DNA from 2 places in the Pseudomonas sp. P5_B3 genome. Region 2 is predicted to be linked to the other one. Evidence: predicted binding sites of a transcription regulator. Region 2 holds the regulator's gene; the other holds the start of a gene.
The links. The regulator sigma-54, encoded in region 2, starts transcription at its own class of promoters, with help from an activator protein. The targets are predictions, from matches to a motif close to ANTGGCATNNANNTTGCTNT.
Positions count from the first base shown of each region.

Region 1: flgB (flagellar basal body rod protein FlgB) is a predicted target of sigma-54. The motif match lies at 8,322-8,341, and genes of this name have one in related genera.

Region 1 is NZ_JBFULI010000008.1:123,532-138,509, forward strand. Features, by position in the region: gene AC1DRN_RS07800 (ATP-binding protein) at 1-698, opposite strand, end outside; gene AC1DRN_RS07805 (response regulator) at 695-1,417, opposite strand; gene AC1DRN_RS07810 (ribonucleoside-diphosphate reductase subunit alpha) at 2,158-5,052, shown strand; gene flgE (flagellar hook protein FlgE) at 5,324-6,655, opposite strand; gene flgD (flagellar hook assembly protein FlgD) at 6,687-7,409, opposite strand; gene flgC (flagellar basal body rod protein FlgC) at 7,425-7,868, opposite strand; gene flgB (flagellar basal body rod protein FlgB) at 7,872-8,279, opposite strand; gene cheR (protein-glutamate O-methyltransferase CheR) at 8,648-9,475, opposite strand; gene AC1DRN_RS07840 (chemotaxis protein CheV) at 9,488-10,453, opposite strand; gene flgA (flagellar basal body P-ring formation chaperone FlgA) at 10,537-11,295, shown strand; gene flgM (flagellar biosynthesis anti-sigma factor FlgM) at 11,463-11,789, shown strand; gene AC1DRN_RS07855 (flagella synthesis protein FlgN) at 11,838-12,305, shown strand; gene AC1DRN_RS07860 (flagellar brake protein) at 12,398-13,144, shown strand; gene AC1DRN_RS07865 (MFS transporter) at 13,208-14,566, opposite strand; gene AC1DRN_RS07870 (glutamine synthetase family protein) at 14,637-14,978, opposite strand, start outside.
Region 2 is NZ_JBFULI010000003.1:132,475-147,452, reverse strand. Features, by position in the region: gene lptB (LPS export ABC transporter ATP-binding protein) at 1-663, shown strand, start outside; gene AC1DRN_RS03565 (RNA polymerase factor sigma-54) at 936-2,429, shown strand; gene hpf (ribosome hibernation-promoting factor, HPF/YfiA family) at 2,504-2,812, shown strand; gene ptsN (PTS IIA-like nitrogen regulatory protein PtsN) at 2,825-3,289, shown strand; gene rapZ (RNase adapter RapZ) at 3,292-4,149, shown strand; gene AC1DRN_RS03545 (HPr family phosphocarrier protein) at 4,165-4,440, shown strand; gene pmbA (metalloprotease PmbA) at 4,515-5,861, opposite strand; gene yjgA (ribosome biogenesis factor YjgA) at 5,970-6,494, shown strand; gene tldD (metalloprotease TldD) at 6,543-7,985, opposite strand; gene AC1DRN_RS03525 (carbon-nitrogen hydrolase family protein) at 7,998-8,852, opposite strand; gene AC1DRN_RS03520 (YhdP family protein) at 8,923-12,726, opposite strand; gene rng (ribonuclease G) at 12,802-14,259, opposite strand; gene AC1DRN_RS03510 (Maf family protein) at 14,317-14,913, opposite strand; gene mreD (rod shape-determining protein MreD) at 14,946-14,978, opposite strand, start outside.

The sequences.
Region 1 (14,978 bases), on a different contig from region 2:
TCCGGGGGATAAGGATTCATCTGATACAACGGACCGATTTCCAGGACCCACGGTGTGCCGACCATACCGGCGAACACCCGGATCGAATCGCCGCCCTTGCCCAGCGCCATCACAGTGTCGCCCTCGGACACCCGGCGACTCTGGTCTTCGTCCATGTCCGCCTCGTCAACCGTGACCAGACGCAGGTCGAAACCGAAGCCCTTGTCTTGCTTCAATTGCGCCAGGCGCATGGGCTGGTCGGCGACCGGGGTGCGCACCAGTTCATCGGTCAACAGGTAGATGGTCGCCCGGGCCAGTTGCTCGCTGATCTGCTGCACTTCCCCGGTGAGCATCAACTGTTCCTTGTCGCTGACCAGCTTGAATACCTTCGCCGCATGCGGGCCGGTCTGTTCCACCAGTGCCTGGCCGCGCAGCACACGAGTGCGCTGGGTCAGGTCGAGGTCGGTCTCGGCAAAGTTTTTCAGCGCCAGCGGAATGCCGAGCAGCCGCTCCCATACCAGCAAGGCCCGGTGGCGTTCGGTCTGGTTCATCGGTTGCAGGTTGTCGGCCATCAGCGTGAATGTGCCGTGGGCCAGGCGCTCGCGGTATTGCTCGCTGCGCACCTGATTGAGCAGGTGCAACGCCAGCACACCGAGCACCGCCACCAGAATCAGCGCAGCACACATGCCGCCATAGATACGCAGGAAGATCGAGTTCACAGGGTCTGGTCTACGCAAGCCTCGGGAACGAACAGATAGCCTTTGCTGCGCACGGTCTTGATCAGCCGTGGATGCTCCGGGTCATCACCGATCTTCGGGCGGATGCGTGAGATGCGCACATCGATGGAGCGGTCCTGACCGTCATAGCCGATGCCCCGCAGTGCGGTGAAGATCTCCTCCCGGGACAGAATGCGCCCGGCATTGGCCACCAACAGCCAGAGCAAGTCGAATTCGGCGCTGGTCAGCTCGATACCGTTGCCCTGCAACCAGGCTTCGCGCAAGGCGTTGTCGACGATCAACGGGCCGAACTGTAGACGCCGCTGTTTTTCCGGGGCGACTTCGGGCGTTTCACTGCGTCGCAGCAACGCCTGGATACGCGCCAGCAACAGGCGCGGGCGTACCGGTTTGCAGACGTAGTCGTCAGCGCCGAGGTCCAGGCCAAGAATCTGATCAGTGTCATCGGTGCGGGCGGTGAGCATCAGGATCGGGCCGTCATAGCGGGCGCGGACCTTGCGGCAAATGCTCAGGCCATCTTCGCCGGGGAGCATCAGGTCGAGGATCACCAGGTCCGGTTGTTCCTTGATGATGCGATTCGCAGCGAGCGCACCATCGCCTTCGATCGATACACGCAGGCCATTGGCTTCCAGGTAATCGCGGGTCAGTTCGGCCAGTCGCTGGTCGTCCTCCACAATCAATACCTGCCAGGCTTCTTGCTCCACGGGTGACCTCTGCTTGCCAAAACGCTAATAAGGAAGGATCCGCCCGTCTTTTTGTAATGATTCGGAGGGACAAATATGTATACACGCTGGGCCGATTGTATAAACGCCGCCCGTCGAGAACACAAGCGGGTAAATGCGTTCGGACGACGCGGTTTTTTGTGATAGGGTTCGCGCCCTTAAAAATCCGCCGAAGCATTTTCGATCATTGAAAAATGCTGAAAAAAGGTCCGGTCCAGCAAGGTCGCGGCCTACACGCCGATTCCCTCTTTCACACACAATTTACGCACAGGTTTATCCACAGGCAGTACGTTGCAATCGCCCCCCAAAACGCATTATCTTGTAGCCCGGCGCTAAAAAAACCCTAGATGTAGGGTTTTGCGCAAAAAAACCAAACACAAACCAGACACCAATTTCAAGCGCTTTTATTGCCTCTGTCCGGTTGAACCATACGTATTTTCGAAAGACCAAACCGCGCATGCGGATGGCTACTGTATTTCGGCCCAGAGTGGTGAAAACGGTACGGGTGTTGCAGTCCCAACTGTCACCTGCAAAGGACCAAGGTTTCAGGCCCAAGGCGTGAGACCAAAGACTTCGGCATGGAAGCGGCGCCCGATAAAGCCCCCTTCCTACTGTCCCGAAGTCGTTATGCCCGGCGCTCGCCGGTTGTAGTGCTTCAGGACGGAACGGTGGGCACCGTGATGGTGCCCAAACAAACATAGAGAATGTGGAGACACTCCCCCATGCAAACCGACACAACTCGCGAGAACCCGCAGGGCACCTTGCCGCAGGCCGCTGATTCGAATTCGGATCTGTCCGCCACCGCGCCTGGCCAACTGCGCGTGATCAAGCGTAACGGCACTGTCGTTCCCTACACCGATGACAAAATCACCGTCGCCATCACCAAAGCGTTCCTCGCAGTTGAAGGCGGCACCGCTGCTGCCTCGTCGCGAATCCACGACACTGTTGCCCGCCTGACCGAACAGGTCACCGCGACCTTCAAGCGTCGCATGCCATCGGGCGGCACCATCCACATCGAAGAAATCCAGGACCAGGTCGAACTGGCCCTGATGCGTGCCGGCGAGCAGAAAGTCGCTCGCGACTACGTGATCTACCGTGACGGTCGTTCGAAAGAACGCGCCGCCCACGCTCCGGCCGAAGAAGCGGTCAACGCTCACCCGTCGATCCGCATCACCCGTGCCGATGGCAGCCTGGCGCCGCTGGACATGGGCCGCCTGAACACCATCGTCACCGAAGCGTGCGAAGGCCTGGAAGAAGTCGACGGCGACCTGATCCAGCGCGAAACCCTGAAGAACCTGTACGACGGCGTGGCCCTGAACGACGTCAACACCGCCCTGGTGATGACTGCCCGTACCCTGGTTGAACGCGAGCCGAACTACTCGTTCGTGACCGCGCGCCTGCTGATGGACACCTTGCGCGGCGAAGGCCTGGGCTTCCTCGGTGTGGCCGAGAGCGCCACCCACCACGAAATGGCCGACCTGTACGCCAAGGCGCTGCCGGCCTACATCGCCAAAGGTATCGAGTTCGAACTGCTGAACCCTGTGCTGGCCACCTTCGACCTGGAAAAACTGGGCAAGGCGATCAACCACGAGCGCGACCAGCAATTCACCTACCTGGGCCTGCAAACCCTGTACGACCGTTACTTCATCCACAAGGATGGCGTGCGTTTCGAACTGCCGCAGATCTTCTTCATGCGCGTGGCCATGGGCCTGGCGATCGAAGAGAAGCACAAAGAAGACCGCGCGATCGAGTTCTACAACCTGTTGTCGTCCTTCGACTACATGGCTTCGACCCCGACCCTGTTCAACGCCGGTACCCTGCGTCCACAGCTGTCGAGCTGCTACCTGACCACCGTGCCGGATGACCTGTCGGGCATCTACCACGCGATCCACGACAACGCCATGCTGTCGAAATTCGCTGGCGGCCTGGGTAACGACTGGACCCCGGTTCGTGCGCTGGGTTCGTACATCAAGGGCACCAACGGCAAATCCCAGGGCGTCGTGCCGTTCCTGAAAGTAGTGAACGACACCGCCGTAGCGGTTAACCAGGGCGGCAAGCGCAAAGGCGCTGTATGTGCCTACCTGGAAACCTGGCACATGGACATCGAAGAGTTCATCGAGCTGCGCAAGAACACCGGTGATGACCGTCGTCGTACCCACGACATGAACACCGCCAACTGGATCCCGGACCTGTTCATGAAGCGCGTCTTCGATGACGGCAAGTGGACCCTGTTCTCGCCGTCCGAAGTACCGGACCTGCACGACCTGACCGGCAAGGCCTTCGAAGAGCGCTACGAGTACTACGAAGCCCTGACCGAGTACCCGGGCAAGGTCAAGCTGTTCAAGACCATCCAGGCCAAAGACCTGTGGCGCAAGATGTTGTCCATGCTGTTCGAAACCGGCCACCCATGGCTGACCTTCAAGGACCCGTGCAACCTGCGCAGCCCGCAGCAGCACGTCGGCGTGGTCCACAGCTCGAACCTGTGCACCGAGATCACCCTGAACACCAACAAGGACGAGATCGCCGTTTGCAACCTGGGCTCGATCAACCTGCCGAACCACATCGTCGACGGCAAGCTGGACACCGCCAAGCTGCAACGCACCGTGAACACCGCCGTGCGCATGCTCGATAACGTGATCGACATCAACTACTACTCGGTGCCGCAAGCGCAGAACTCCAACTTCAAGCACCGTCCGGTCGGACTGGGCATCATGGGCTTCCAGGACGCGCTGTACCTGCAGCACATCCCTTACGGTTCCGATGCTGCCGTCGAGTTCGCCGACAAGTCGATGGAAGCGGTCAGCTACTACGCGATCCAGGCTTCCTGCGACCTGGCCGACGAGCGCGGTTCGTACGAGACGTTCAACGGTTCGCTGTGGTCCAAAGGCATCCTGCCGCTGGATTCGCAACAGATCCTGATCGAGGCCCGTGGCCAGAAGTACATCGATGTCGACCTGAACGAATCCCTGGACTGGGCACCGGTTCGCGCCCGTGTACAGAAAGGCATTCGTAACTCCAACATCATGGCCATCGCACCGACCGCGACCATCGCCAACATCACCGGCGTCTCGCAGTCGATCGAACCGACCTACCAGAACCTCTATGTGAAATCGAACCTGTCGGGCGAATTCACCGTGATCAACCCGTACCTGGTTCGCGACCTGAAGGCTCGCGGTCTGTGGGATTCGGTCATGATCAACGACCTGAAGTACTACGACGGTTCGGTGCAGCAGATCGAGCGCATCCCGCAAGAACTCAAAGAGCTCTACGCGACCGCCTTCGAAGTGGACACCAAGTGGATCGTCGACGCGGCAAGCCGTCGTCAGAAGTGGATCGACCAGGCTCAGTCGCTGAACCTGTACATCGCTGGCGCTTCGGGCAAGAAGCTGGACGTGACCTACCGCATGGCCTGGTACCGTGGCCTGAAAACCACTTACTACCTCCGTGCCCTGGCCGCGACCAGCACCGAGAAGTCGACCATCAACACCGGCAAGCTGAACGCTGTTTCCAGCGGCGGCAACCACGGTGACGACTCGGTCCTGGCAGCGCCTGCCGGCCCTGCTCCAGTGCCGAAGGCTTGCGCCATCGACGAGCCGGATTGCGAAGCTTGCCAATAAGCTGAGCCGGTAAGCGTCGCAAGGCGCTTACTCGAAACCCCCGATCAGCCTCTGGCGGGTCGGGGGTTTTCTTTTGCCTGTAAGAAATTAGTGGCTGGACTGGCCTCATCGCGAGCAAGCTCGCTCCCACAGTTGATCGTGTTTATCAGGAAAGACTCGGTCCCCTGTGGGAGCGAGCTTGCTCGCGATGAGGCCATCACATCCAACACAAAACCTCAGATCACAAAAAAGCCCCTCTGATGAGGGGCTCCTTGCACAGCACAATCCAGCATCAAGTCATCTGAATGATGGTCTGCATGATGGTGCTCTGGGTGGAGATGGTCTTGGCGTTCGCCTGGTAGTTGCTCTGCGCCTTGATCAGGTCGACCAGTTCGTTGGTCAGATTGACGTTGGACTCTTCCAGGGAGTTCGAAACGATGGAACCCAGAGTTCCGGTTTCCGGTGCATCGTAACCAGGAATGCCCGATGCGTAGGTTTCTTTCCAGCTGGTACCGCCTACCGGTTGCAGGCCTTGCTCGTTGGTAAAGCTGGCCAGGGAGATCTGGCCGATCGGCTTGGTCTGGTTGTTGCTGAAGTTGGCCAGCAACACACCGCTGCCGTCGATGGTCAGGTTGGTGATCTGGCCAGTGGCGTAACCGTTCTGTGCCGGAATCGAACGCGCGGTGTCGGCGTTGAACTGGGTGGTGCTGGCCATGGCGATGGTCAATCCAGCCGGATCGGCTGCGGCGCCGTTGGCTGTCCAGACGCCATTGGTGACACTGCCCGGGGTCCAGTTGGTGATTTTCAGGTCACTGCTGATCACCGAAGTCGGTGGCGTGGTTGGCGGCGTCACCGGCGTGCTGACCGAAGTCAGTTTACCGGTGGAATCGAACGACATGGTCGAAGCAACCGGAGCGGTAACGGTAGGATCACTGCCATCCGGGTTGCGACCATCGATCAGCGTGTAGGTGTCCCAAGTGTTCGCTCCAGTCTTGACCATGTATTGATCCATGGTGTGCTGGTTACCCTGGGTATCGAAGATCGGAGTACTGAACGACTTGGTGAAGGTCTCGGTCTTGGACGGGTCGAACTTGTTCGCCGCAACCGTCTGGTCGATCACCGCCGAGGTGGAGTTCAGGTTGATCGTCGACGACACGGTGCTGGTGGACTTCGGCGCCAGGTTGGAGGTGTCGATTCGCAGGTCGGTCAGCACGCCATTGACGATCTTGCCGTTGGAGTCCACACCGTAACCTTGCAGGCGGGCAGTGCCGTCGCTGTTGGTGACGTAGCCTTCCTTGTCAGTCTTGAATGTACCGGCACGGGTGTAGGTCAGCGAACCGTTGTTGCTCAGGACGAAGAAACCGTTGCCCTGGATACCCATGTCGAGCACGTTGCCGGTGTTGCTCACGTCACCCTGACCGAACTGTTGGGAAACGTTGGCCAGGCGCACGCCGTTGCCGACGGTCTTGCTGCCGGTGCCCAGGCGGGTCGCCGAGTACACGTCTTCGAATTCTGCACGGGACGATTTGAAACCGGTGGTCGCGACGTTGGCGATGTTGTTGCCGGTCACGTCCAGTTGTTTATTGGCTGCATAGAGACCGCTAAGGCCGATATTGAAAGACATCATCCACTCCTTTGTGCCGTGTTAGTCGGCTCTACATACCAATGGTTTGTACTTTGGACAGGGCAACGCTACCCAGCCCGGCCAGATTGAGCATCAACTCACCGCCGGTCTGGCTGATGGTCACGCTGTTGACGGTCGCGGGCAGGTTGGTGATCAACGCGACGGACTGGCCATCGATCGTGCTCGTGGCGCCGAAGGTGTAGGTGCCCGCAGGTACTGTCTCACCCGCATCGTTCTTGCCGTCCCAGATGAAGCTGGCGTTGCCGGCCTTCTGCGAACCGAGGTCGATGGTGCGCACAGTCTTGCCGGTTGAGTCGGTGATCTTCAGGGTGGCGGACGCCACCGAAGACGGCACCACCACCGTACCGCTGAGGCTCTTGGTGGTATCGACCACGGCCTTGTCACCCGGCGCGATGACCGAACGGCCCACCAGCGACGACGCCTGCAAGGCCTGGGACGAGTTGTAGTTGCTGGCCAGGCCGCTCACGGTGCTGTTGAGCGTGGTGATGCCTTCCAGGCTGCTGAATTGCGCCAACTGGGCCACGAACGCGCCGTTGTCCTGGGGCTCCAGCGGGTTCTGGTTTTTCAGCTGGGTCACCAGCAACTGCAGGAACGCATCCTTGCCCAGGGCCTTGTTGCCCGTGGCGCTGCCGGTTGCCGACGCGAGGCCGTCAGTCGTGGTGTTGGTCTTGATCGAGGAGTTGGCCAGGATGTCATTGAGGCTCAAACCACTGGTGGAATCGGTAACACTCATCTGAGTCGCCCCTTATCACTGACCGAGGGTCAGGACCTTCTGCATCATGGTTTTGGCGGTGTTCATCATTTCGGCGTTGGTCTGGAACGAACGGCTCGCGGAAATCATGTCGGCCATTTCTTCAACCACGTTGACGTTCGGGTAGTAGACGTAGCCCTTGGCATCGGCCGCCGGATGGTTCGGCTCGTAGCGCGCCTCGAGGTTGCTCTGGTCTTCGACCACACCCAGCACCTGCACGCCCTGACCTGCGGCATCCTGGCTCTGGAACAGCGAGTCGCTGCCGCCACTCTGGCCGCCCTGGAACATGGTGGCGAACACCGGGTGACGCGCGCGGTAGGTCTGGTCGATGCTCGACGAAACCGTCTCGGCGTTGGCGATGTTCGAAGCGACGGTGTTCAAACGCGTGGTTTGCGCACTCATGCCGCTACCGGCAATGTTGAAAACACTGGATAGAGACATGGCTTACTCTCCGCGCAGGGCTGACACCAGCCCTTTGAATTTGCTGTTGAGCAGGGTGAAGCTGGCCTGGAAGCCGATCGCGTTTTCCGCATAGTTCGACTGTTCCAGCTGAGCGTCCACGGTGTTCTGGTCGATCGACGGTTGCATCGGCGTGCGATACAGCAACGACTCGTCGCCATTGCCCAGGCCTTCAGCTTCGATATGACGGCTATTGGTCATGTTCAAGGCGAAGGTACCGCTTTTGGTTTTCTCGTTTTGCTCAGCGAGCACTTTCGAGAAGTCCAGGTCCCGAGCCTTGTAGTTCGGGGTATCGGCGTTGGCGATGTTGTTGGCCAGGACTTCGGCACGCTGGGCGCGGAAGCCCAGGGCTTGTTCGTGGATACCGAGCGCTTTATCGAAGCTGATGCTCATGTCGGGAAACCTTCGGGTGACCTGATTTTTCGTAGGATCAACTTAGCAAGCCCCATGCCAATTCAAAAAAGCCCGGAAACCGGGGCTTTGCCGGCCATGGCAACGCGGCAATGCCAGAAAAGCGGCAACGGTTTTCCGCCGCATGCCGCTTTTCTGCCGCCTCCTTACCCTTTTCAGAACACCGCCAACCACTGTGGGAGCGAGCTTGCTCGCGATTGCGGTGTGTCAGGTAACGCTGAACTCGACTGTCAGGACGCTATCGCGAGCAAGCTCGCTCCCACAGGGGCCAGCAGCGTTTGCAAGAAATCATCAGGCAAAAAAAAACGGGAGCCCCTGAGGGCTCCCGTTTTTTGACAATACCAACGAAATCACTTCGCCTGGTAAATGATCCCCGGGCTGCACTGGACCATCTGGTAATGATCCGGCAAACCGTTCAGCGCTTCGGAAGCACCGAGGAACAGGTACCCCCCCGGCTTCAACGTGCTGTGGATGCGCAACAGGATGTCCTTCTTCACCTCGGCGGAGAAGTAGATCAGCACGTTGCGGCAGAACACGATGTCGAACTTGCCCAGGCTCGCGTAGCTGTCCAGCAGGTTGAAGGAACGGAATTCCACCCGGCTCTTGATCGGCGCCTTGATCGCCCAGCGTCCCGGCCCTTTCGGGTCGAAATAACGCTGCAGACGCTCAGGCGACAGACCGCGGCCGATGGCCAGGCTGTCGTACTCGCCGGTCTTGCAGTTGTTCAGCATGGTGCCGGACAGGTCGGTGGCAACGATCTGCACACCCATCCTCAACTGGCCCATGTTGACCCGCTCGAACTCGTCGATGGACATCGACAGCGAATACGGTTCCTGGCCCGACGAGCACGCCGCCGACCAGATGCGCAGGCGCTGGCCGGGACTGGCCTTGATCGCTTCGGGCAGTACCTTGTTCTTCAAGACTTCAAACGGGTAGGTGTCACGAAACCACAGGGTTTCGTTGGTGGTCATGGCGTCTACCACCTGCTCGCGCAAACCGCTGCGCGGTTGCGTCTGCATGCGCTGAACCAGCTCACCCAAAGACTTGATGCCTTGCTGTTCCATCAGTTTGTTGAGACGGCTGGAGACCAGGTACTGCTTGTTTTCACCGAGCAAAATGCCACAGGCTTTTTCCAGGAATACCCGGAACTGTTCGAAATCCAAATTACCCGTAGACAATGATGCCGCCTCTTAAATCGTGTTGACCGCCAGGGGCGCGGGCCCCTGGCTGATATCTGCTGCCTTGATCCGGTCGACTACCCGGGATGCCAGGTCATCAGGACGGAACTTGGCCAGGAAGTCATCGGCACCGACCTTCTTGACCATCGCCTGATTGAACACACCCGACAACGAAGTATGCAGGATGATATGAAGCTTTTGCATGCGCGGGTCGTTGCGGATTGCCGCCGTCAGGGTGTACCCGTCCATTTCCGGCATCTCGATGTCGGAGATCATCATCAGGAACTCTTCTTCCGGCTTCTTGCCCTCGTCGACCAGTTTGCGCAGGTAGTCCAGCGCTTGCCGACCGTCGTTCAACGCCACCACTTCGACGCCGACCGTTTGCAGGCAACGCGTGACCTGCTTGCGCGCCACCGACGAGTCGTCGACCGTCAGCACGCGCAACGAAAGCGCCTTGTGCTGGGTTTCGACATCCACCACGCCGACGGAAATCGCTTCCGGCGTCGGTGCCACTTCCGCCAGCACCTTCTCGACATCGATGATTTCGACCAACTGATTGTCGACCCGCGTCACCGCCGTCAGGTAGTGATCGCGACCGGTGCCCTTGGGTGGCGGATGGATCTCCTCCCAGTTCATGTTGACGATGCGTTCCACCGAGCGAACCAGGAAACCCTGGGTCTTGGTGTTGTACTCCGTGATGATCACGAAGGGATTGTTCTTGTCCTTCAAAGCACCGGAGCCGGTCGCCATCGCCAGATCGAGGATCGGAATGGTCGCCCCCCGGATGTTCGCCACGCCGCACACGACAGGACTGGACTTGGGCATCAGCGTCAGTTTGGGGCATTGCAGCACCTCCCGAACCTTGAACACGTTGATCCCGTACAGCTGCTGGCCGTCGAGACGGAACAACAACAGCTCAAGGCGATTCTGCCCCACCAGTTGCGTGCGCTGGTTCACCGAATCCATTACACCAGCCATGCCCAGACTCCTACACCAACGCCAAGTGTTGTTGCGACGTGCCTTCATCACTAAACGGCACGGCGCTTGCTTTTTTAATCGTTATGAACACAGAACCGACATTTTTCCGACGCCTGACCACACCCTGCCGCAAATTGCTCGGCGTGCTGGCGGCCGTTTGCCTGTTCAACGCTGGCAGCCCTGCCCTTGCTGACGCGGTTACCTTGCCTGACATGCTTATCGGCGTCACTCAGGGCTTTCTTGAATTCACCGTAGAAGACTATCTGGCTACCAGTCAAACGGAAGGCCGCTACGAGATCCAGGTCAACCCGCTCGATCCGCGCATGCACATGCCCATGTGCGACAAGGAATTGACAGCAACCCTTGAGAGTCCCAAGCCGCTGGGTCGGGTCACGGTCAAGGTCCGCTGCGAGGGCGCCTCCCCCTGGACCGTGTTCGTACCCGCTCAAGTCCGCCTGTTTCGCGATGTCGTGACCAGCGCCCGGCCACTGCGCCGCGCCAACATTGTCGAGCCTTTGGATGTGGTCCTGCGCGAACGCGATATCAGCCTCATCGGCCAGGGCTACCTGACCTCCCTGGACCAGGCTATCGGGCAGCGACTGACCCGACCAATGGTCGCCGACCAGGTGATTACCCTGGTGCATATCGAACAGGCCGAGGTCATCCGCAAGGGTGATCAGGTGGTGATTACCGCCCGCAGCGGTACGCTCAGCGTACGCATGCCGGGCGAAGCCCTGTCAAACGGCAGCCTGAGCGAACAGATCCGGGTGAAAAACCTCAATTCCCAGCGAGTCATCAAGGCGCAGGTCATGGCGCCGGGGCAGGTGGAAGTGTCCATGTAAGGCTCCCTGCTCATCGGAATGTGGCGCTTGCCCCGGCTGTTCCCTAGACTGTGCTCCATGCAGGGCAAGCGCTGGCGCGCGCGAGGTTCATTGATAAATGGGCCTAAAGTTTTCCAGGGAATGGCCGAAACCATGGCAAGCGTCCAAATTCCCAGAGGTTTTTTATCATGGTCATCGATTTCAGCCGTTTGAACAGCTCCTCGTCACTTACGGGCAGTACACGTACCAGCGCCAGCAAGGAAAACGCCGAAACCGGCAAATCCGCGCCGCTGGAGTCCGCGGCCGAACAGGCCGGTACCGTCAAAAGCGGGGAATCGGTACATCTCAGCGATGAGGCTCAACAGTTGCAGAAGGTCACTGACAAGCTGCGCGATCAACCCGCCGTCGACAACGCCCGCGTGGCCGAGTTGAAAGCAGCGATTGCCGATGGCAGCTATAAAGTCGACAGCAACCGTGTAGCCAGCAAACTGCTCAACTTCGAAGCCCAGCGCTAGGCCACCGCCGGCGCCAGGCTTTTGGACGCTTAAAACCCAAGGCCAGCCATGCACGACACTAATCTACTGCAACTGATCACCGACGACTTTGCTCCAGCGCAACACCTGCTGGAATTACTGCAGACCGAATCCCTCGCATTGCATGGCCGCGACATGCCATTGCTCGAGGACATCCTGGCGCAGAAACAGGCATTGGTCGTGTTGCTCGAACAGCATGGCCGCAAGCGCAGTGAAATTCTCGCCAGCCTCAACCTGCCGACCAACCGTGGCGGTCTTGAGCAACTGGCCAGCCAGTCGAGCATTGGCGACCAGTTGCTGGCGCAAAGTGACGTGCTGACCGATCTCCTGGCCCAGTGCCAGGCCATCAACGCCAACAACGGCCAGTCGATCCTCACCCAGCAGGCCGCTACAGCCACCCAGCTGAAAATCCTCACCGGCGGTGAAACCCCGGCGCTTTACGATGCCAGCGGAACATTCTCCAGGCTTGCCAAGCCACGCCCGCTCAGTCAGGCATGAACCGGTCAATGCCCCCGCTCTATCAAGACGCGCAACATACTGGCAAACTGCTAGCCTGCCGTAGTCAAATTTTGTCTGGAGATTGATTAACCGTGTCCAATGCCTTATCCGTGGATGATGCTCCGCAGCCACCCAAGGTGCTCTCCACGCCCTTGGAAATCTCCAGCAACCTGCGCCAGCTGCTCGAAAGCCATGACCCGCTGATCATTACGTTCCACGAGCGCAGCCAGCGTTTCCAGAGTTACCTGGTGGACCTGGACCGTGACAGCAATATGATTGCCCTGGACGAAATGATCCCCCGTGATGGCGAGCGTTACCTGATGGCGGGCGAACCGTTCAGGGTCGAAGGCTTCCACGAAGGCGTACGCATTGCCTGGGAAAGCAACGGCCGATTGACCATCGATGAATCCGGTGGCAGCCGCTGCTATCGCGGCGCCCTTCCCGATGAAGTGGTGTACCACCAGCGCCGCAATGCATTCCGTGCAGCACTGAAGCTGGCACAACTGGTCAACGTCAACCTCGATGGCGAAAAGCTCAAGGCTCCGATCAGCGGCAAGCTGCTGGATATTTCCGCTACCGGCTGCAAATTGCGTTTCGACGGCGACATCACTGGCAGCCTGCAACTGGGTCAGGTTTACGACCGCTTCAGCGCCGAACTGCCCTTTGGCAAGATGACCGCGCCGGTCGAGTTGCGTTATCTGCACTTCGAAGAAAAGATCTCCACCACCTTCGCCGGCATTCGCTTCCACAACATGAGCGGGCTGGTGCAGCGTCAGGTCGAACGCTTCGTCTACCAGTTGCAACGCGAAGCGCGTCGCTTCGACAAAGACGATCTCTGATAGAGCGTCAACAAAAAACGGGCAGTCCCTGGCGGTGACTGCCCGTTTTTTTATGCACTGAATTTAAGGCCTGGCCTCGGTAAAGCTTTGCTCGCGGCCCGAGTCAGGGTCTTGCGGCGGTTGATCGTCTTCAGGTTCGGCTGACGGCTCCGGATTCACCGGATTGCACATCTGCTCCTGCACCACCTGCTCATCGACCCGCGGGTCGAGGCAGGCCACCAGTGGCGAACTCGTCATATTGTCCGGCATGGCCACGTGATGCAGCGGTGCGTCGTCGACCTGATGCAGGTTGGTCACCGCTTTCGGGCGAATCCGCCATACCAGCACCAATGCAAAGAAACTGAAGAAGGCATAGAGCATCTGACTGCCGAACAGCTTCATCAGCACGCCCGCCACCAGCGGCCCGATACTCGCGCCAACGCCGTAGGTCACCAGCAACATTGCCGTCAGGGACACCCGGCGATCGCCTTCAACATGGTCATTGGAAAACGCCACCGCCAACGGATACAGACAGAACTGCACCAACGAACAGACAAAACCGGCGATAAACAGAACCTCCAACGGCACCTGCGGCATGATCGCCAGCGGCAGTGCGGCCAGGGCCAGGCTGAATGCGAAACTGCGGATCAACACGGCCCGATCGTAACGGTCGGACAACCAGCCCAACGGCCACTGCACCAGCAGCCCGGCAAAAATACAGCTACCCATGAACAGACCGACCAGCTCCGTGGACAAACCTTGCTGCGAAGCATACAGCGGCGCCAGACCATAGAACGAACCGACGATCAGCCCTGCCCCCAGCACCGTACTCAATGACTGCGGCACACGCTTGATAAAGAACCGTGGCTCCATGGGCGCCGGATGCAAGGGTGCAGGGTGGATCCGCCGGGTCAGGGCCACGGGCACCAGGCACAGGGCGAAACACAGGGCAACCAGCATCAGCAGCTCCAGCCCCAGCGCCGGGTGCATGACCAGAATCAGCTGCCCCATCACCAGGCCCAGGTAAGAGGCGATCATGTAACCGCTGAACACCAACCCGCGCTGCTTGGCCTCGGCCTGTTCGTTCAACCAGCTCTCGATCACCATGTACTGGCACATCATGCCAAGGCCGACGATCACCCGCAGGAACAGCCAGGCCGGCAGCCAATCGATCAGGCCATGGCCCAAAACCGCCGCACCGACGATTCCGGCACAGGCCGAGTAGGCCCGGATATGCCCGACCCGGGCAATCAACCGGTGACCGATCTTGCCCCCCAGCACCAGGCCGAAGTAGTTGGCGGCCATCAACGCACCGACCCACAGGCTGTCGACATGGTCGGCCGCCAGGCGCAGGCCCAGGTAAGTACTCAGCAGGCCCGAGCCGATCAACATCATCAGCGAAGCGAAATACAGTGCTCGAAAGGATTTCCAGATTTGGCGCATCGGCGTTCCGCGCGGCTCCTTGCAGTGAGAATCGGCTATCGCTAAACGATAGCCGGATGTCGACGGATCGTCAGGCCTGGGCTGCTAAAACACGCCGTTCCCAGGGAGTAATTTCATCATGAAAACTGCTCAGTTCCAGAGTCTTCGAAGCGATGTAGCCTTCGATGAATTCCGCACCGAACAGTTCCTTGGCCAACTGGCTACGTTTCAGACGCTCCAGTGCCGCATGCAAGGTACAGGGCAACGAAAGATTGTCCGGCACTTCGAACTCACCCTGGATCGGCGCACTCGGCTCCAACGCGTTCTCGATGCCATGCAACCCCGCCGCCAGGCTTGCGGCAATCGCCAGGTATGGATTGGCATCGGCCCCCGGCAAGCGGTTCTCAACCCGACGGGCCACCGGCAAACTGGC
Region 2 (14,978 bases):
GTCAGCCTGTCCATCGACAGCGGTCAGATCGTCGGCCTGCTTGGCCCGAACGGCGCCGGCAAGACCACCTGCTTCTACATGATCGTCGGTCTGGTACAGGCCGACCAGGGCCGCGTCCTGATCGATGACCTGGACGTCAGCCACCAGCCGATGCACGGTCGCGCAAAGGCCGGTATCGGCTACCTGCCGCAAGAAGCATCGATCTTCCGCAAACTGTCGGTGGCCGACAACATCATGGCCATCCTCGAGACTCGCAAGGAACTCGACAAGGCCGGTCGTCGCAAGGAGCTGGAAAGCCTGCTGCAGGAATTCCACATCAGCCACATCCGCGACAACCTCGGCATGAGCCTGTCCGGTGGTGAGCGCCGTCGCGTGGAAATCGCCCGGGCCCTGGCCACCAACCCGAAATTCATCCTCCTCGACGAACCCTTCGCCGGCGTGGACCCGATTTCGGTCGGGGACATCAAGCAGATCATTCACCACCTCAAGGCCAAAGGCATTGGCGTGCTGATCACCGACCACAACGTTCGTGAAACCCTGGATATCTGCGAAACCGCCTACATCGTCAACGACGGCCAACTGATCGCCGAAGGCGACGCTGAAACCATCCTGGCCAACGACCTGGTGAAGGAAGTGTACCTGGGCCACGAATTCCGCCTGTAAGACACCGAGGCACCAGAGCAGTCGACAAGCGCTTGTCTCGATAAAAAATCAACTCTTTTTTATTGTTACAGCGCTCTAGGCAAACCCGACGCTTCAAAGATGTTCAGGAGCCAGCCGGAGCAACCTGTCAACAAAACTTTGCAGCTTTTATTGTTACAGCGCTCTAGGCAAACCCTTCAGTTTCAGGCATATAATTTGCTTAAGTTTGGCGCCCCGGCGCCCTGTAGTGGATGGCGCGTGTGCGCCGGCGAATAAGGTGTTAAGCCCCTGCCATGAAACCATCGCTAGTCTTGAGAATGGGCCAGCAGCTGACGATGACACCGCAGCTGCAACAGGCTATCCGCCTGCTCCAATTGTCGACCCTGGACCTGCAGCAGGAAATCCAGGAGGCCCTGGAGTCCAATCCGATGCTCGAACGCCAGGAAGAAGGCGACGACTTCGATAACACCGACCCCTTGGCCGACAACGCCGAACAGAAGCCCAACGCCGACATCCAGGAACCCTCCTACCAGGAAAGCGCCCCGACGGTCGATAACCTCGATGAGGGTGACTGGAACGAGCGCATCCCCAACGAACTCCCCGTCGACACCGCGTGGGAAGACGTTTACCAGACCAGCGCCAGCAGCCTGCCCAGCAATGACGACGACGAGTGGGACTTCACCACCCGCACTTCGGCCGGCGAAAGCCTGCAAAGCCACTTGCTGTGGCAACTGAACCTGGCCCCGATGTCCGACACCGATCGCCTGATCGCCGTGACCCTGATCGACTGCATCAATAATCAGGGCTACCTGGACGAAACCCTCGAGGAAATCCTCGACGCCTTCGATCCGGAACTGGACATCGAACTGGACGAAATCGAAGCGGTCCTGCACCGCATCCAGCAATTCGAGCCCGCCGGCATCGGCGCCCGTAACCTGGGCGAATGCCTGCTGCTGCAATTGCGCCAGCTACCCGCCAAGACCCCTTGGCTGGCCGAGGCCAAGCGCCTGGTCACCGATTACATCGACTTGCTTGGCAGCCGCGACTACAGCCAGCTGATGCGCCGCATGAAGCTCAAGGAAGATGAACTGCGCCAGGTCATCGAGCTGGTCCAGAGCCTCAACCCGCGCCCGGGTTCGCAGATCGAGTCCACCGAAGCCGAGTACGTCGTTCCTGACGTTATCGTGCGCAAGGACAACGAGCGCTGGCTGGTGGAGCTGAATCAGGAGTCGGTGCCACGGCTGCGGGTCAACGCCCAGTACGCCGGTTTCGTGCGCCGCGCCGACACCAGCGCCGACAACACGTTCATGCGCAATCAGTTGCAGGAAGCCCGCTGGTTCATCAAGAGCCTGCAAAGCCGCAATGAAACCCTGATGAAGGTTGCCACCCAGATCGTCGAGCATCAGCGTGGTTTCCTCGAATATGGCGACGAAGCCATGAAGCCGCTGGTCCTGCATGACATCGCCGAAGCGGTCGGCATGCATGAGTCGACGATTTCACGGGTGACCACCCAGAAGTTCATGCATACCCCCCGGGGCATTTATGAACTGAAGTACTTTTTCTCCAGTCACGTCAGCACCTCCGAAGGCGGCGAATGCTCGTCCACGGCGATCCGCGCGATCATCAAAAAACTGGTTGCCGCGGAAAATCAGAAAAAGCCATTGAGTGACAGCAAGATCGCTGGTTTACTGGAGGCACAAGGCATTCAGGTGGCTCGCCGCACCGTCGCCAAGTACCGCGAATCCCTCGGGATCGCGCCTTCGAGCGAACGCAAGCGGTTGATGTAGGGCCACGCCACAGCGTTCCAGTGGCAGATCATCTGATCTGCCGCTTTATGCACTGGCAACGAAGGAGAAGCTGTATGCAAGTCAACATCAGTGGACACCAACTGGAAGTGACCGAACCTCTTCGCACCTACATCGGCGAAAAACTCGAACGATTGGAGCGACATTTCGACAGGATCACTAATGTGCAGGTCACGATGACCGTCGAAAAACTGAAGCAGAAAATCGAAGCCACGTTGCATATTCCCGGGAATGAAGTGGTCGCCAACGCGGAACATACCGATATGTACGCCGCGATCGACGCACTTACCGACAAGCTGGATAAACAACTCAAAAAGCATAAGGAAAAGACCCAGAGCCTCCTCCAGGGCGCAACCGGTCGTTAACACTCCCAACCCATGATCCGACTTGAAAGTATCCTGACCCCCGGCCGTTCCCTGGTGAACGTGCCGGGCGGCAGTAAAAAGAAAGCCCTCGAACAAATTGCCAATCTGATCGCCCGCGAAGTGCCGGCCCTGGAGATGCAAGATGTCTTCGAGGCGCTGATTGCCCGTGAAAAACTCGGCTCCACCGGTTTTGGCAACGGCATCGCTATTCCACACTGCCGTCTCAAGGGCTGTGTTTCGCCCATCAGTGCTTTGATGCACCTGGACGCCCCTATCGACTTCGACGCCATCGACGGCGCGCCGGTTGACCTGCTGTTCGTATTGCTGGTCCCGCAAGCTGCCACCGATGCGCACCTTGAGCTGCTGCGACAGATCGCCAGCATGCTCGACCGCAAGGAAGTTCGCGAAAAACTGCGTCATGCTGCAAGCAACGAAGCCCTGTATCAGGTTGTCCTGGACGAGCAAAACGGTCAGTAATCATGCGCTTGATCATCGTCAGTGGCCGTTCCGGCTCAGGTAAAAGCACCGCCCTCAACGTTCTTGAGGACAACGGCTACTACTGCATCGACAATCTGCCTGCCGGTCTGCTGCCGGAACTGGCCGAACGAGCCTTGATTCATACCGAGCTGCTACAGCCGCTGGTCGCCGTTTCCATTGACGCGCGCAACCTGCCCAGCCACCTGTCACGCTTCCCCGAGCTGCTCGAAGAAGTCCGCAACCGCCATATCCAGTGCGATGTGCTGTACCTGGATGCCGACGAAGAAACCCTGCTCAAGCGCTTCTCGGAAACCCGCCGACGTCACCCCCTGACCAACGCGAACCGCTCGTTGGCCGAAGCCATCAGCGTCGAGAGCGACCTGCTCGGGCCGATTGCCGACCTCGCCGATCTCAAGATCAACACCACCAGCCTGAACCTGTACCAGCTGCGCGACGCCATCAAACTGCGTCTGTTGAATCAGCCCGAGCCGGGCACTGCGTTCCTGGTGGAGTCCTTCGGGTTCAAGCGTGGCATGCCGGTGGACGCCGACCTGGTGTTCGATGTGCGTTGCCTGCCCAACCCTTACTGGAAACCGGAATTGCGCGAGCAGTCCGGGCTCGATCAACCGGTTGCCGAATACCTGGCGGCACAGCCGGATGTCGAAGAGATGTTCCAGGACATTTCCACATACCTGCTAAAGTGGCTGCCTCGTTTTGCCGCCAGCAACCGCGCCTACGTCACCATTGCCATTGGCTGCACTGGCGGACATCACCGTTCCGTCTACCTGACCGAGCGTCTGGGGCAGGCGCTGCAAAAAACCCTGAAGAACGTCCAGGTTCGCCACCGCGACCTCAGCTAAAGGATTCACATCGCGATGCCTGCTCTGGAAATCGAAATCATCAACAAGCTGGGCCTGCATGCCCGAGCGTCTGCAAAATTCGTCGGGGTCGCCGGCCAGTTCAAGGACTGCACGATCAGGGTAGGACGCACACCTGAATCCACAGTAGATGGCAAAAGCATCATGGCCATGATGATGCTCGCTGCCGGCAAGGGCACCAAAATCTATCTGAGCACGGAAGGCGAGCAGGAACAGGAAGCGATGGACGCGCTGGTAGCCCTGATCAATAACTACTTCGACGAAGGCGAATAAACATCAAAAGTTCCACAAAAAAAGGCGCGCCACCCGGATGGGTGGCGCGCCTTTTTTTTGTGTAACGGGAAGGCTTAGCTACCCGCCACCGTCATCCGCTCGATCAGCACCGAACCTGTGCGAATGTTGCTGCGCAACTCCAGATCATTACCCACGGCCACGATCTGCTTGAACATGTCGCGCATGTTCCCGGCGATGGTCACTTCCTGGACCGCGAACTGGATTTCGCCGTTCTCGACCCAGTAACCCGCCGCGCCACGGGAATAGTCGCCGGTGACCATGTTCAGCCCCTGGCCCATCAACTCGGTGACCAACAGCCCGCGCCCCATGCGCCGCAGCAAGGCCGCCTGGTCTTCATCGCCATGGGTGACGAACAGGTTGTGCACGCCGCCGGCATTGGCCGTGCTCGGCATGCCGAGCTTGCGGCCGGAATAGGTACCGAGGATGTACGACACCAACTCGCCTTTTTCGACGAACGGTTTGGCATAGGTTGCCAGGCCATCGCCATCGAACGCCGCGCTGCCCAAGGCTCGCATCAAGTGCGGACGCTCGTCGATGGTCAGCCATTCCGGAAACAGCTTCTGACCGAGAGTGCCCTCAAGGAACGAAGACTTTCGATACAGGCTGCCGCCGGAAATCGCCGACAGGAAACTGCCGAACAGCCCCCCTGCCAACTCTGCGGAAAACAGCACCGGCACCTCGCAAGTCGGCACCGGCCGCGCGCCCAGTCGGCTCGCCGCCCGTTGCGCAGCGCGCTGGCCGATGCTCACCGGATCGGCAAGCAAGTTGCCCTGGCGGTTCACGTCGTACCAGTAATCGCGCTGCATCTGGCCATCGGCCTCGGCGATCATCACGCAGCTCAGGCTATGACGAGTCGATGCGTAACCGCCGATAAACCCGTGGCTATTGCCATAAACGCGGCAACCCTGATGGGTACTGAGGGTGGTGCCGTCGGCATTCTTGATTCGGCTGTCGGCAGCAAACGCCGCGGCTTCGCAGGCCAGGGCCTGTTCGATGGCTTGTTCCGGAGTGATGTCCCATTGGTGGAACAGGTCGAAATCCTGAATATCCCGCGCCATCAGCGCGGCATCCGCCAGGCCCGAGGCTTCGTCTTCCGAAGTGTGTTTGGCGATGGCCAGTGCAGCGGCGACGGTTTCGCGAATCGCTTCCGGACCACTGGCCGATGTGCTGGCCGAGCCTTTGCGCTGACCGACGTACAAGGTGATGCCAAAACCCTGATCGCGGTTGAACTCTACCGTTTCGACTTCACGCTGACGCACCGTGGTCGACAAGCCCTGCTCCAGTGACACCGCCACTTCACAGGCGCTGGCCCCCTGGCGCCTGGCTTCAGCGATGATCTGCTCGACTTGTTCCTGCAGTGCCGGCAACGCTTGTGGGCCGACGCTTTCAACTGCACTCATGCTGTTCTCCACTCAAATTCTGCTTTCGGTAACGGTCATCGAGCGACCGGGCCGGACAAGCGGCCCCCGACTGGTTATCATGGCGGCGTTTCTTTGCGGACGGCCACCATGGTTGATTCTTACGACGACTCCCTCGATACGGGAGAAAAAAGCAAATCCCAGGTTAAACGCGAGCTGCATGCTCTGGTTGACCTTGGCGAGCGCCTTACAACACTCAAGCCTGACTTGCTGGCAAAACTGCCCTTGACCGACGGAATGCGTCGGGCTCTGGCCGATGCGCCCAAGCACACCGCGAACATCGCGCGTAAACGGCACCTTCAGTTCATCGGCAAACTGATGCGCGATCAGGACACTGCCGCCATTCTGGTTCTGCTCGATCAACTCGATGCCTCCACCCGTCAATACAACGAACGTTTCCATAACCTGGAGCGCTGGCGCGATCGTCTGATCGCCGGCGACGATGCCGTTCTGGAAAAATTCGTCGTCGACTACCCGGACGCGGACCGCCAGCAATTGCGCTCCCTGATCCGTCAGGCCCAGCATGAGGTGGCGCAAAACAAGCCTCCTGCTGCCAGCCGTAAAATCTTCAAGTACATCCGTGAGCTGGACGAGACTCAACGCGGTCTGCGTTAATTCTCGAACCGGGTGAGCTGCCTCGCAGCTCACCCGCAGCCTCACCTCTTACGAACCCGTGCCACCCACGGTGATCGCATCAATCTTCAGCGTTGGCTGGCCGACACCCACCGGCACCGACTGCCCATCCTTGCCACACGTGCCCACGCCGCTGTCCAGCGACAGGTCATTACCGACCATCGACACCTTGCTCATGGCTTCCGGCCCGTTGCCGATCAGGGTCGCACCCTTGACCGGAGCGGTGATCTTGCCGTCCTCGATCAGGTACGCCTCGCTGGTGGAGAACACGAACTTGCCGCTGGTGATGTCCACCTGACCGCCACCCAGGTTGGCGCAGTAGATGCCGCGTTTTACCGAGGCGATGATTTCCGCCGGGTCGCTTTCGCCGGCGAGCATGTAGGTGTTGGTCATGCGTGGCATCGGCAGGTGCGCGTAGGATTCGCGACGGCCGTTACCGGTGCGCGCCACGCCCATCAGGCGGGCGTTGAGCTTGTCCTGCATGTAGCCTTTGAGCACGCCGTTTTCAATCAGCGTGGTGCACTCGGTCGGCGTACCTTCGTCGTCGACGCTCAACGAGCCGCGGCGACCGGCCAGGGTGCCGTCATCGACAATGGTGCACAGCTTCGACGCAACCATCTCGCCCATGCGCCCGCTGTAGGCCGAACTGCCCTTGCGGTTGAAGTCGCCTTCCAGACCATGACCGACCGCTTCGTGCAACAGCACGCCTGACCAGCCGGAACCGAGCACTACCGGCAAGGTGCCAGCGGGTGCCGGGATGGCTTCTAGGTTGACCAGTGCCTGGCGCAACGCTTCACGGGCATAGCCCATGGCGCGGTCTTCGCCGAGGAAATAACGGTAATCGGTCCGCCCGCCACCGCCATGACCGCCGCGCTCGCGGCGACCGTTCTGCTCAACGATCACACTGACGTTGAACCGCACCAGCGGGCGCACATCCGCCGCCAGACCGCCGTCGGTGGAAGCCACCAGAATCCGCTCCCAGACACCGGCCATGCTCACGGTGACTTGCTGGATGCGTGGGTCGAGGGCACGGGTCGCGGCGTCAACTCGCTTGAGCAAATCGACTTTCTCGGCACGGGTCAGCACTTCCAGGGGATTGTCCGGTGCATATAACTGCGCGACGTCCTGGCTGGTGAATGCCTGTACGGTGCCGTGCTGCCCGGCCCGGGAAATCGAACGGGCGGCACGCGCCGCCGCGCCCAAGGCCTCAAGTGTGATGGCATTGCTGTAGGCAAAACCGGTTTTTTCACCCGATTGCGCACGCACACCTACACCTTGGTCAAGGTTGAAGCTGCCTTCCTTGACGATGCCGTCTTCCAGCGCCCAGGACTCGGAGATCTGCCCCTGGAAATACAGGTCGGCGGCATCGATGCCTGGCCCGGCCAAGTCGCCGAGCACGCCTTGCAGGCTCTCGATCGTGACGCCACCGGGCGCCAGCAGGTGTTCACTGACTGAGGACAACAACTCGCTCATATGCTTTACGCCTTAAATTCGTCGTTCTGATGCAGGTCGCTGGGCGCCCTGCGAGAAAAATCGCCGGTGACTGGACACCGGCATCCGCGCCCGGATGGACGCCTGTTCGCTGCTATCGCGTTCGGCCAGTAGTACGGCCTCGCCTTGATCCTGTTGCGCCAGCACACGCCCCCAAGGGTCGACGATGGCGGCATGGCCAAAGGTTTCCCGTGGCCCCGGATGCGTCCCGCCCTGGGCCGCGGCGAGCACATAACATTGCGTCTCGATGGCCCGCGCACGTATCAGCACATCCCAATGCGCCGCGCCGGTCACCGCGGTGAAGGCCGAAGGGGCGGTAATCAGTTCCGCGCCGGCCGCGCGCAATTCACTGTACAGCTCGGGAAAGCGCAGGTCATAGCAGACCGTCAGGCCAACCCGGCCGACGGGCGTGTCCGCCACGACCACTGCGTTGCCATAAGCATAGTCATCGGATTCGCGATAACGGCCACGATTGTCCGCCACGTCCACATCGAACAGGTGCAGCTTGTCGTAGCGCGCCACCGTTTCGCCCTGGTCATCGACCAGCAACGAACAGGCATGGGCTTTCGCCGTTGGCTGATCCACCGGCGGCAATGGCAACGTGCCGGCCACAATCCATAACTTGAGGTCGCGTGCGGTCTGTTTCAACCAGGGCAGGATCGGGCCTTCGCCCAAGGCTTCGGCGCGCCCGATGTCGGCAACGTCGCGCCGGCCCATGGCGGCAAAGTTTTCCGGCAATACCGCGAGCTTCGCGCCACCGGCGGCCGCTTGTTCGAGCAGTCGACGGGCCTGGGCCAGATTAGCCAGCACATCGCTCTGGCTGACCATTTGAATCACCGCTACAGACATGGCGCACTCCTGGAATCGTATGCGGCCATGCTACTCCATAGACTTGCCGAGTGCCTTTTGAAAAAGGACCTCAAAAAGCCTTGTCGAAGGTGATTTTCGGCTCTTTCCACGGCCCTTGGACCCTGTACTTCACACTGGCGAAACGGGAGACCCGGTCGCCGATCAGCTTGTCGATCAGGAACAGTGCCCCGCCGACCGCGGGTGCACCGACGATCAGTGCGGCAATCGGCAGGTTATTGGTCACCGGCAAGGTCACCATCAGTTTCGCATCGATCTGATCGGCCACCATGTTCAGGGTGCCGTCCAGTTCAATAGTGCTCGAAGGGCCGGTCAGCCGGATCGGCTCCTGGGTGACATACACGCCATTGGTCCCAACCAGCAGCCCTTTGACCCGGTCATAACTCAGACCTTTGCCGAACAGGTCGGAGAAGTCCAGGCGCAGGCGCCGGCCGATGGAGTTGAAGTTGAGTAAACCAAATACCCGCAGCGCCTGGGCACTGCCTTCGACTTCGACGAACTGGCCCTGATTGAGCGTCGCATCGAGCGAGCCGGAGAAACGCTTGGTCGCCACCCAGGCTGGCGAGCCGGGCCAGCGGCCATCGACATCCATATAAAAGTCCTTGCTGGTGACGCTCGGCGCAAACCCCCAGCCCTTGAGCACATCGGCGAGGTTCTTGCCGCTGATGCGTCCCTTGTACCAGCTGTTGCTGGCGCCGGGCATGCCTTCCCAGCCACCGCTGCCCACCAACAGTATGCCCTTGAGGCCCAGGTCCAGCGAGTTGAACACGATGCCTTTGGGCGTAGGACGAATCTTCAGCGACCAGCCCCCTACCAGATCCTGCCCCTGGAATAACTGATTGATGGTGATGTCCATCGCGGGGATTTTCGTCGGGTCCACCGACGCCAGCGGATCCGGCGAGTTTTCATCGGCCAGCACGGCCGGGTCCGGTGCCGGCAGACGCACGGTTTGCAGATTGATCGTGATCGGCGAGGCTTTCGCATCGGGCAAGCTCGCGCTGCCCTTGATCTGCTGGCTGTCGAGTTGCAGCGCCCAGGCGGAAGGTTTGCGCATCAGCTGAATCGAGGCCTGGTCGAGCGTGGTGCCGATACCGCTAAGCTTGTCCACCTTGAAGTCCGCGCCGCTGAGCAATTGCCTGGCGCTGCCGCCGGGGTCCTCTCCGGCGTATTTATCCGCCAGATCCTTCCACGGGCCAACGTCCAGCTCCGACAATACGCCCCGTATCCGCAGGCCTTTGGTGTCAGGCAACACGGCCTCGCCGCCACCGAGGGACAATTCCCCGCGACCGTCGGCGAAATTGCTGGCCGGTGCGGCGAACGTGAAACTCGCCAGGTCCCCGTAGTTGACCCAATAGCGCCGCTCGTCGCCCTGCAAGGTCATGCGGAACGTCGTGTCGCGCCCAGCCTCGGAAGTCATGCCGAACGGTGCAGGCAAATCGACGGCCACACCCTTGAGGCTGGAATTGACCCTCAACTGGCTATTGGCACCATCCAGGGTCAGTTGCAGTTGATACGGGATCACGCCGGTCACCGGCAGAGGCTGGGTCACCTTCAGCCAGTCGGTCAGCTTCCTGACCTCGACCTGGCCCGACGCGGTCACCCGGGTATTGAGCTTACCCGGGCTGCCGTCGGCAAAAATCTGTGCGGTGACCGGCTTGTCGAACGCCCGTGCGCTGATGCTCTGTCCACTCAGGCCCTTGGCACTGTCGAAACGGAAATCACCTTTGAGCTGGGTCAACTCCAGCACAGGTTCAGCCAGTTTCAAGCGCGCCTTGGCGGTCTTGAAGTCGACGAGGATCTTCGGCTCCTCGCCTTTCGCCAGCGGAATATCCAGCTTCAACTTACCTTGCAGATCACCCTCGCCTTCCCACCCGGCAAAGGTTGCCCCGGTACCGATCGGCGCTTCCTGGAGGATTTTCAGGCCATCGCCCAAACCGCCGGCAAATCCTCCATCGAGGAACAAATGAACGTTCTGCCCGGCAGGTACATGGGGAATGTCGACGTAAACATCGTTGACCTGGGTATCGAGCAACTGGCCCTTGCTGGCCAGAATCCGCACGCCGCTGTCTTCGACAAACACATCGCCGCTGACCTTGCTGACATGAGGCCAGCCCGGCTGGAAGGCCAGTTCGGCATCGTGAACCTTGAAGTACAGGCTGATGCTGCGATCCTCGTCTGCGGCACCGTGGCTGAGCGACCCTTGATACTGGAAGAAGCCTTGATCCACCGCGCCCTTGAGAATCGCGGTACGCAGCCATTCGTCCAGCGCCGGGCTGAGGACTGCCGGCAGGTACTTGGCGGTGTAGCGACCGTCTCCGTCCACCATGCCAACCCGCAGGTCCATGTAGTCTTCCTGGGTGTGATCGAAATGCAGGCGAATCAGGAAGTCGCCGGCGATCTTGCCTTCCTCGCCCAGCACCTTCAGGTACGGCGCAATCAGGGTGAAACCTTCTTTATCGAGCTTCCAGGTCAGCCGCGCATTGGCCTGAATGTACTGCCATGGCTTGGCGAAAATAGGGTCCAGATGCAGCATGAAATCCTTGCTGTCCATGCGCAATTCGCCGCGCCCCAGATCACCACTGATGCTGCCGCTGACATTTCGCGCCGCCGGCGCACCGTGATAGGCATCGAAGCCTACCTGGTCGAGATTGGCGGCAAAGCCGAACTTGCTGTCGTCTGTGGCATTGGGGCGCAAGTCGACCAGCACGTTACGCAGGCTGCCCGTGACTTTGAGCCGCTCGACGACCGTGGCAAAACCTTCTGGCAACGGCGCCATAGCGTTGAGCAGCGGGGTCAGCGGAGTGAGATCGACCCGGTCGGCTTGCAGGTGCCAGAGCTCTTCGGTTTTATCAGTGGCCGCGTTTTGCTTGAGCTGCAAATGCGTTTCCCAGCGGGTCTCGCCGAGGTTCATCGCCAGGGAATCGAGAGTCACTGACGCGCCTTCGGCACTGCGCTGGAAGTAGCCGTTCAGGGCCAGATTGTTGATCTGGATCTGCTTGCGCTCGGCATAGGCACCCTTGAGTTGTGGCGCATTCAAACGCACCGCAGCGCTTTGCAAGGTGCCTTTGCCCCAGGTCAGCCAAAGCTCGCCACCGGCTTTGATCTCAGAGAAACTCCACTCTTGGGTCACTCGCTCGGGCAACCACTTCGACCAGTCACTTTGCGGCAGGCTCAGATAGGCCTCGGCTTCACCGTCCTGCCATTGACTGGCTCGAATGCGGGTACGCAGGCTCATGGCCACGGGCTGGCCGTCGGGCAGCGTCAGCCGCGCGTCGAGCCGCTGCCGCGACGCCCCGGTTTTCAGATTGAGGCCGACGTAGGTCAGGGTCAGCGGCGACTGTGCAAACGGCTGCAAGGTCACCTGGCTGTCCAGCACCGACAATTGCTGGATCATCTGCATGCGATTGAGCAACTGTTCCGGATCGGTTGGCTGGTCCTGCTGCACCGGCAAACCTTCCAGTGCCCATTGACCGTCGTTACCCTCCTTGACGCTGATCTTCAGGCCGCTGAGCTCCAGATGAGCGATGCGTACCTGACGGGCCAGCAGGCTGGCCCAAAGGTCAGGCACCGCACGCACCTGATCCAGGTGCAAGGCATTGGCGCCCTCGCCGACCGTCACGTCATGCGCCATCAGTATGGGGGCGAATCCACTCCAGTTGCCTTCGAGCTCGCCGATCTGCAACGGCATGCCCAAGGCATCGCTGGCTTTGGTTTCTATGTCGGCACGGTACTCGGCGACTAACGGCGTCAGCTCCCGGCCCAGGCTGACGTAGAGCGCCATCAACACCAAAACCAACGCGCACAGGCCCAGACCCCAGCGGGTCAGTGCGGCCAAAATGCGTGTCAGACGGTCCATGTCAGGTGGCCCCCATGGCAAAATTTTTGCAAAAAGCTGAGGCCAGCCATTCTCGAACAATCAAAACGATACGCTTCAGAGCAGCACCACGTCGTATTGTTCCTGGGAATACATGGTTTCGACCTGAAAGCGGATGGTGCGCCCGATAAACCCTTCCAGCTCGGCGACGTTGCCCGACTCTTCGTCGAGCAGGCGGTCCACCACTTTCTGGTTTGCCAATACACGATAGCCTTCCGCCTGATAGGCGCGTGCTTCACGCAGGATTTCGCGGAAGATTTCGTAGCAAACGGTTTCCGGGGTCTTGAGCTTGCCGCGCCCCTGACAGGCGTTGCACGGCTCGCACAACACTTGTTCAAGGCTTTCGCGGGTGCGCTTGCGGGTCATCTGCACCAGGCCCAGTTCGGTGATACCGATGATGTTGGTCTTGGCGTGATCGCGCTCCAGTTGCTTTTCGAGCGTGCGCAACACCTGGCGCTGGTGTTCTTCATCTTCCATGTCGATGAAGTCGATGATGATGATTCCGCCGAGGTTGCGCAGGCGCAATTGACGAGCGATGGCTGTCGCGGCTTCGAGGTTGGTCTTGAAAATGGTTTCTTCGAGGTTGCGATGGCCGACGAACGCCCCGGTGTTGACGTCGATGGTGCTCATGGCTTCCGCCGGGTCGACCACCAGGTAACCGCCGGACTTGAGCGGGACCTTGCGCTCGAGAGCCTTCTGGATTTCGTCTTCGACGCCATACAGGTCAAAAATCGGCCGCTCGCCCGGGTAATGCTCCAGACGGTCGGCAATCTCGGGCATCAATTCGGCGACGAATTGCGTGGTTTTCTGGAAGGTTTCCCGGGAGTCGATACGGATCTTCTCGATTTTCGGGCTCACCAGATCACGCAGGGTGCGCAGCGCCAAACCGAGGTCTTCGTAGATCACGCTGGGCGCGCTGATGGTTTTGATCTGGGCGCTGATCTGATCCCAGAGCCTTCGCAGGTAGCGGATGTCCATGAGGATTTCATCGGCGCCGGCGCCTTCGGCTGCCGTGCGCAGAATGAAACCGCCAGCTTCCTTGATCCCTTCCTTGGCCACGCAATCGGTGACCACTTGCTTGAGTCGCTCGCGCTCGGCCTCGTCTTCGATCTTCAGGGAAATGCCGACATGGGCCGTGCGTGGCATGTACACCAGGTAACGCGAAGGGATCGACAGCTGAGTGGTCAGGCGCGCGCCCTTGGAACCGATCGGGTCCTTGGTCACTTGCACCACCAGGCTCTGGCCTTCGTGCACCAGTGCACTGATGCTCTCGACCGCCGGGCCTTCGCGCAGGGAAATTTCCGACGCATGAATGAATGCAGCACGATCCAGGCCGATATCGACGAATGCTGCCTGCATCCCCGGCAATACCCGCACGACTTTGCCTTTATAGATGTTGCCGACGATCCCGCGCTTTTGCGTGCGCTCGACATGGACCTCTTGCAGGACACCGTTTTCGACCACCGCCACGCGTGATTCCATCGGCGTGATGTTGATCAGGATCTCTTCACTCATGGCAGGGTCTCGTTCAGGCATGTTCACGATAATGGCCGCATCTGTTCAGGACGACGCTTAAAGCGCGTTCCGGGGTTGCCAACAGGGTATGCCGAAATGGCCGAGCAGTTCCGCGGTTTCGCAAAGCGGTAGTCCGACTACCGCTGAATAACTTCCATTGAGCCCGGCGACAAACACCGCACCCAGTCCTTGAATGCCATAACCGCCCGCCTTGTCCCGTGGTTCGCCGCTGGCCCAGTAGGCCGCGGCTTCATCGCGACTGATAGCACGAAATCGCACCCGACTGGTGACAACCCAGGACTCGCAACGTTCGCCATCGAGCACGGCAATCGCGGTCAGGACCTCATGCTCACACCCTGACAACATCATCAGCATGGCGCACGCATCCGCTTGATCAACCGGTTTGCCGAGAATTTTTCCATCGAGCACCACGGCGGTATCGGCGCCGAGCACGCAGAACGGTTCGTCAGACACGACGCCGCCGCGCCCGGCCTCGGCCTTGCCGCGCGCCAGGCGCTCGACGTAGGCCGATGGGGATTCTTGAGCTATAGGGGTTTCATCGATGTCCGCACTGACGGCGGAGAACGGAACGCCGATCTGCGTGAGCAATTCACGCCGACGCGGCGAGCCAGAGGCGAGGTACAACCGTTTCATCAAGACCTCTCCCTGTCTAATGCCTGAGCGAATCAATTGATTTTGTAGCGTCGACGCAATCCGCG